Regions from separate parts of the Halobacillus sp. H74 genome, predicted to be linked through region 2. Evidence: riboswitches for the same ligand, from Rfam matches in the RefSeq annotation. Region 2 holds a riboswitch; the other holds the start of a gene.
The links. Region 2 has a riboswitch for thiamine pyrophosphate ahead of ACTWPX_RS07070 (acetylornithine deacetylase). Riboswitches for the same ligand answer to the same signal wherever they lie in the genome.

Region 1: it holds a riboswitch for thiamine pyrophosphate, as region 2 does, so the genes downstream of both, thiW (energy coupling factor transporter S component ThiW) here and ACTWPX_RS07070 (acetylornithine deacetylase) in region 2, are expected to answer to the same signal.

The regions. Positions count from the first base shown of each region.
Region 1 covers NZ_JBQQCI010000001.1:345,767-349,184, forward strand. Annotated here, with positions in the region: gene thiD (bifunctional hydroxymethylpyrimidine kinase/phosphomethylpyrimidine kinase) at 1-518, opposite strand, end outside; gene tenA (thiaminase II) at 515-1,201, opposite strand; TPP riboswitch at 1,250-1,355, opposite strand; gene thiW (energy coupling factor transporter S component ThiW) at 1,361-1,849, opposite strand; TPP riboswitch at 1,931-2,040, opposite strand; gene ACTWPX_RS01675 (DUF3221 domain-containing protein) at 2,154-2,687, shown strand; gene ACTWPX_RS01680 (PucR family transcriptional regulator) at 2,712-3,418, opposite strand, start outside.
Region 2 covers NZ_JBQQCI010000003.1:112,824-116,241, reverse strand. Annotated here, with positions in the region: gene tenA (thiaminase II) at 1-155, opposite strand, end outside; gene ACTWPX_RS07070 (acetylornithine deacetylase) at 155-1,444, opposite strand; TPP riboswitch at 1,533-1,637, opposite strand; TPP riboswitch at 1,790-1,901, opposite strand; gene ACTWPX_RS07065 (YndM family protein) at 2,654-3,097, shown strand; gene ACTWPX_RS07060 (hypothetical protein) at 3,241-3,418, opposite strand, start outside.

The DNA of each region.
Region 1 (3,418 bases), on a different contig from region 2:
GCTGCCCCGGCGCCTAAATCCGTCACGATATGTTTTGCAGCCATTTTCATATCTTCTTCCGTTTCAATCGTTTCTCCAGTTAAATGTTCTGCTTCCGGGATATTCGGGGTCACTAATGTTGTCAGAGGAAGGAGCTGTTTTTTCAGATACTCACGTGATTCCGACTCAATTAAAGGATCCCCGCTTTGGGCGACCATGACAGGATCCATCACATAGAATGCATCCACCTTCTCTAGCCACTCTTTGAAGGCTTCCATCATATTTTTTTGGGCAATCATTCCTGTTTTCAGAGCATGAATCGGCATATCTTCGGAAACGGATTGCAATTGCTGCCGAAGCATTTCTACAGGAATATGGTGCACATCCCTCACCCCCGTGGTATTTTGGGCAACAATGGAGGTGATCGCACTCATCCCATACACCTTCAGCTCCTGAAAAGTTTTCAAATCAGCTTGGACACCTGCACCTCCGCTCGGGTCTGTTCCAGCAATGGTTAAAGCACAAGGGATCTGTTTCATCGTGACACCGCCTCCTCTAGTGGCCATTGTTCACATGTGTAAGACATCTCCCAAAAAGCCAATTCCAATTGACAGCTTTTCCGGAAGGCTGTTTTCATCTGCTGTTTCTCCATTTCAGAAGCTTGCTCAGCATACTTATCCAGTCGTGCACATAACTGACCTGTCAATCCTGCTACTTCCTCTTCTGCATAGAAGTTAATCCATGTATAAAAGGGGTGAGAATCATTTGGCTGATACTGCCTGATCAATTCGTTCCCAATTTCCAGGTACGTCCAGGGACAAGGAAGCAAAGCAGCTAATATTTCTCCAAGGCTCCCTGTGTGGGCATGATAGAGCATGTGCTTGATGTAATGATCTGCGGTAGGTGGAAGTTCATACCCCTGCAATGCCTCATAATCGACGCCGATCACATTACAGAAATTGTGATGGGGGTGAACTTCGCTATGAAGAATGAAACCGATTTGCTCGTTGAAAAGTTCTATATCTTCTCTCTGTGCAGACTTGGCTACCGCAAGGCCATATACATGCATGAAAGCATTCAAATATTCATAGTCTGCTTTGATATAATGAGCTATAGACTCATGAGGAACATCGCCTTTCCCTATTCCCTGCACGAAAGAATGAGCAAAAATTTGTTCCAGGACATCTTGATTTTCATTTTTTAATTGTTGAGTAAATGACATAGTGAGCCTCCTTGATATATTCGGAAGCTACCAGGAGGGAGGTTTTGAGGATCCTGAGGACTACTTCCCTCCGCTGGCATGACCCAGATCAGGTGTTGAGGGACAAAGGAATCTATCCTTTTCTCAGCGAGTACTCGCGCCCCTAGTAGTTTCCGTGTATTATGGTTGTAAGAGATATTTTTCAACTTCTATCCGAGACAATACAAACCAACCGATCATTGCCCCAGAGATACTGCTGACAAGAAACGACGGTAAAAAAGCAAAGGCACCCGCCGAGCTGCCCATCACCAATTGAGCAATTGGTACAGCTACAAAAGCACCGATCACACCGGTTCCTATCACTTCTCCGACAATAGCGGAAGCTTTTTTCCTGTACATTTTGTAAAATAGACCCGCAAAAAGGGCCCCTACCATACCGCCCGGAAAAGCCAGTATCGTACCTAAACCTAACAAAAACCTTAAAATACCAATGCAAAAAGCGATGCCGACAGCAGGGAGAGGTCCCAGTGTCACCGCAGCCATCACGTTAACAGCGTGCTGGACAGGATATGCTTTAGCCACACCGGCAGGAAACCATAGGAATTGAGCACCAAGCGTGCCTATGGCTATGAACACGGCCATTGTAGTAAGTAGGCGTGTATGCTGCATGTATACCTCCTTTCTTATGAGGAGAAACAAAAAAGCCAGATCCCTAGAAGGACCTGACTTGGAATGAAGACAGTCGATATATAAATCGTCTGACTACTTCCCTCCGCTGGTATTAACCAGATCAGGTTCGTAAGAGTCAGAAAGCTTTTTCGCTTTCCTCTCAGCCAATTCAGGCTCCCCTAGTAGTTTAATAGAATTATTCGCTTGGTTGGTATTCATCATAACAAATTCGGATTTATCTGTCATGTGAAACTTTTTTATGAAAGAAACGTCCATGTAATAACAAAGTAAAGGAGCGATCTTCATGAAAAATTGGTGGATGATTGGTTTGCTGGTCAGTTTCTCCTTTCTCGTTGCCAGCTGTGGAACTCAAGAATCCAGTTCTCAAGAATATGACCCAGCAGATGAAAAAGAAGCACCTGCCCCGGACATGAGTGGATTTGTCATGGAACAAGAGGAGGACAGAATTTTAGTTGTCACCTCAATGAATGAAGAGACCACTCAGGAAGGACGGGCGATGTGGGTCTCTGGAGTTTCCAGTGACCCATGGGTAGGAAAACAAGTGGAAGTTTGGATAGACGGAGAAATTTTAGAGTCTTTTCCTGAACAGGCGAAAGCCGAGAAAGTTCAAGAGCTCGAAATGAGTGAGGTGGAAGGAGCCGATCTCAAAGCATCAGAAGCCCTATCAACAGCCTTGTCTGAAATCCGATCCACCGAGGATATCCTTGTAGTTGAAATGCTGGCATTCGATGTAGATTCTGATAAATGGACGGTCAAACTCCATAGACGCGGGGAAAATGATGATAAACTGAAGGAAATCGTCGAGGACAAAAAATAGAGCGCCTCCTTTTTTAGAAGCGCTCTATGTCTCCACCTTTTTCAATAGCCATAACCTTACACTTAATTCCAGCAAAAAGAGGTCATCTGCATCCAACAGGGATAAACCCGTCAAATGCTCAATGTTACGGAGACGATGAAGCAGCGACTGTCTATGCAAATTCAGCGCCCTCGCCGTCTGGCTCACATTGCTGTTGTATTTATTGTAGATCATAAAGGTGTGGATCAATTCGGTTTGCCTTTTTTGATCATAATCAATCAGTTGTTTTAATGTGTCATGCACAATATTCCCGATTTCCTTTTCATGGGAGAGAGCCATGAGAAGTCTATTCATCCTGGTGTCACTGAAAAATGTCCGCTCCCCTTCTTCATGCTGCTGTCTTCCAATCTTCAAAGCCGTCACCGCTTCTTCATAGCTCTGATGAAACGTGCGGTATCCCCCTTTGTGACAACTAATCCCCCAATTGATGGTAATTCCTGCTAACAACTCGTGAAGCCTTCGTTCAATAAGGTCGAGAAACTGATTGGTGGTTTCTTCAAAATTTGGCTGGTCCGCTTCTAAATAAACAATGACCTCGCCTTCCTCAAATGTTGTCATCGTCAGCCTTTCTAAAACATCACCCGCGTGGGTCACTTCTTTTTGGATATAGTAATTCCGGCTATGCATCGAAGAGGATTGAACCGAGTGAGTGGGAGAGCCGATATGGTCGTCTACAGGCTGCACGAAACGGA
Region 2 (3,418 bases):
CGGCAATAGTCTATTAAATATAAGTAATCCTGCTCCATGAAAAACTTGAATTTTTCAAGCTCTAAACTTCCATCGCCAATCCCCATTACAAATGGGTGTTCGAGATAGGCATCCCATATCGGTTTAGCATGATTATAAAGACGATCGGTAAACATCATATCTCATCCTTTCGCTCAGAATATTGAAACCAGTCATATAAAAAAGTGACCATTGTTTTGGTGAACCGTAAAAGCTGGTTTCGATTCAGCGACTCATTAACAGCATGTGCTTGATCTAGTGTTCCGGGGCCATACAGGACAGTAGGGATGCCGGCCTCCGCTAACCATCCCCCATCTGTAACAGTAGGAGACATAGAATAATCCACTGGAGTTTTGTAAATACGTTGATGTGCGTTTGCCAACAACTCAACCCCGGCATGCCTGGTGTCCACTGAAAATGCAGGGAATATTTCTCCTTGTTCTTCTATCATGGACGTACCACCCCATGAAAATTGAGGTGGATGATCTCTTAACCAGGGATCTGCCTTTGCTGCATGATTAATGTGCGTTTCTATCTCTCTGATCACTTCTTCATAGTGTTCGTCCGGATAGTAATGGACGGTGATCCATAACGAGCAGCGATTGGCAATGAAAGCCGCATGACGGCCGCCTTCAATTACAGCCGGGTTGATTGTATTGGAACCGGAAGGAAAACCAGGGCTCGATTTCGTGACTGCCCAGTGCTGCTCCAACTCTTGCAACGCTGTAATTATTTTTATCATTTTCTCTATCGCGCTAGCACCATGGAGTCCACCCCCAGCATGGACCATCGACCGCCTTTGGGCATCATGAAGTGTTTCTCTGCTTTCGATTGTTATCCAGCCAGTGATCACACCACCCTGCCCCTGAATATGACAGTCACTTGTATCGACTACTAACGCTAAATCAGCATGATACCCTCTATCACAACAAGACTTAGTCCCTGCTTCTCCAACCTCCTCCCCAACAACGGATTGGACAGAGAGATTTCCTTTAGGTTCTACACCAGCTTCATGCAACACCTGCAATGCAAAAAGAACCCCAGCCATGCCTCCTTTCATATCTGCTACCCCGCGCCCGATTACTTTGTTTTTCGTTACCGTACATACGAATGGATCATACTCCCATCGCTCATTTTCCTCGATTGCTGCTACATCGAGATGGCCGTTAATGATCAGACTCTTCGCCTGGTCTTCGTCTTGTCCCCGTTTAGTGCCTACTACCACAGGATCCCCTGGATACAGATCCCATGACTCGATGGAAAAGCCCAGACCTTTCATTTTATCGGCCATGTACTCTTGAGCTTTCTCCGCATTTCTGGCAGGCGGACTCAAAGTTGGATAGGATACCAAATCGGACAATAGGGTCAAAATTTCTTCTTCTCTTTCTTCCACTTCATTCCATAACCGAACTAACTTGTTATCCATAATACTTGCTCCTTTCCAAAATAAAATAGCTCGCCCCTTCACGAGAAGGAGCGAGCTATTACTTTTGAATATAGATATAGAAAGAAAGATTCCACTCGCTTCACTTCCCTCCGCTAGTATGATCTAGATCAGGTTATAAGGGTCAAAGCTCCAAGCTTCTCTCAGCCAATTCATGGCTCCCCCAGTGAAGTATACTTATTAAATTGTTATCCGGGAATTGAACGTAGGGAACGGGTAATAGATACGCAGTCTCATAGCAGCACTCTCTAGACATAAAAAATGCCACTTCCCAGAAAAGAAAAGTGGCTTGTTCAATTATACTAACAAGATGAAATATAATTGTTATATTTCATGTATGCACTTTCCTCCACTGGTGTTTTTAGCCAGGTCAGGTTCAAAGAGTTCCAAAGTTATACTTTGATCTCAGCCTTTAAAAAAGGCTCCCCTAGTGAATTCACCTATTAAATTTTTCATTGATTTCATTTATACCATACATTATTTTTATTTATTCGTCTATACTGTTGTCTGACTTTTTTCAATTTGTGGATTGGCACCACGAAACTAGACAATTTCTGAATGATATTTACAAAAAGTAAAAATCCCTATTTTATTTACATACATAAAAAAGCCTCTCAAAAGTTCTTTGAACTACGAGAGGCTTTCATTTATATGGTTTTCCGATTTTTGAATGACAAGAAGTATGTCAATCAGGGATTATATCAGGCTACAAACCCTTTCATACCAGGGTTTTGGGCGTTATTACATCATGCCGCCCATTCACTGTATTAAATAAATAATAGAAGATAAGACGTAAGAACCCTTAGATAATCGGTGTTCCAACTTTACGTTGTTAGTGCGAGATCAAATAGGATATGTGTATATATAAATAAAATCCAGTCATTATCCAGTCGGAAGTACAAGCTCAAACTGGCCACGGAACGACCTACAGCTTAGAAGGCTGTTGGAGTAGTTCGGATAGCAATCGCTCATGCAGGTCTAAATACCATTAAATCAACGTTTTTTAAGATTAAAAACGACGTTCACCAATGAAATTGGGGCAATAATAATAAAATTCTGCCCCATTTCTGCCCCAAATCATAAATAACTTACCCGAGTTTCTTCATTATAAGGGCATATCTTTTTAGAGATACATTTACAAGGATAGCCTTCCCTCCCTTGGAGATAATAAAAAATGAGGAGGTGATTTCAATGACACATTTAAAACTACTCGCCATGAAATTTTTGTTAAGCTTAGTAATTCTCTATATCATTTTAGGACTCGGGTTTGATGTATCATTCGGAAATGTATTTTTAATTACCCTTGTACTTAATGTACTTTCGTATGCATTGGGGGACTTAATGATACTTTCACGATCCAATAATACAGTTGCTACAAGTGCAGACTTCGTATTAGCCTTTGTTGTCCTGTATTTTATGACCGATGCTTTAACTGTAGGAAATGACGTATTCGAAGCTTCAATATATTCAGCAATTTCCTTAACAATCTTTGAGTATTTCTTCCACAAATCTGTAGCAAGAAGCCTTGATAGAGAGAAAAAGGAAAAACGAGAAAATATTAAACCAAGTAGTGAATTAAGCATGGAAGCATCTGAAGAAATTACTCCAGATGAGAACCATACCAACGATAAATAAATTACTTTTTAATCAAGGAATCCCTTAAAGGGATTCCTTGATTATTTTCTGAACAGGTTTAATACATATTGTAATTTGTTAGGAGTAGTCAATCATGTGATTAAGAAGTTTGGTCTTTTCCCCCTTATTTGCGGTTCTATTTATCAAATGACTACACTTTTCCTTTCATTACAAGGAAACACTGAAAGAATTCCGTCTTTACTAAATAAGCGTACTTGATTCCGGCAGTAACAATAAGCGAGGATTTGATTTTCACGGACTTCTACAACGCGGATTTTCCTTTGAGTCATGTTCCCTTTCCCATCTACATAAATTATCTCA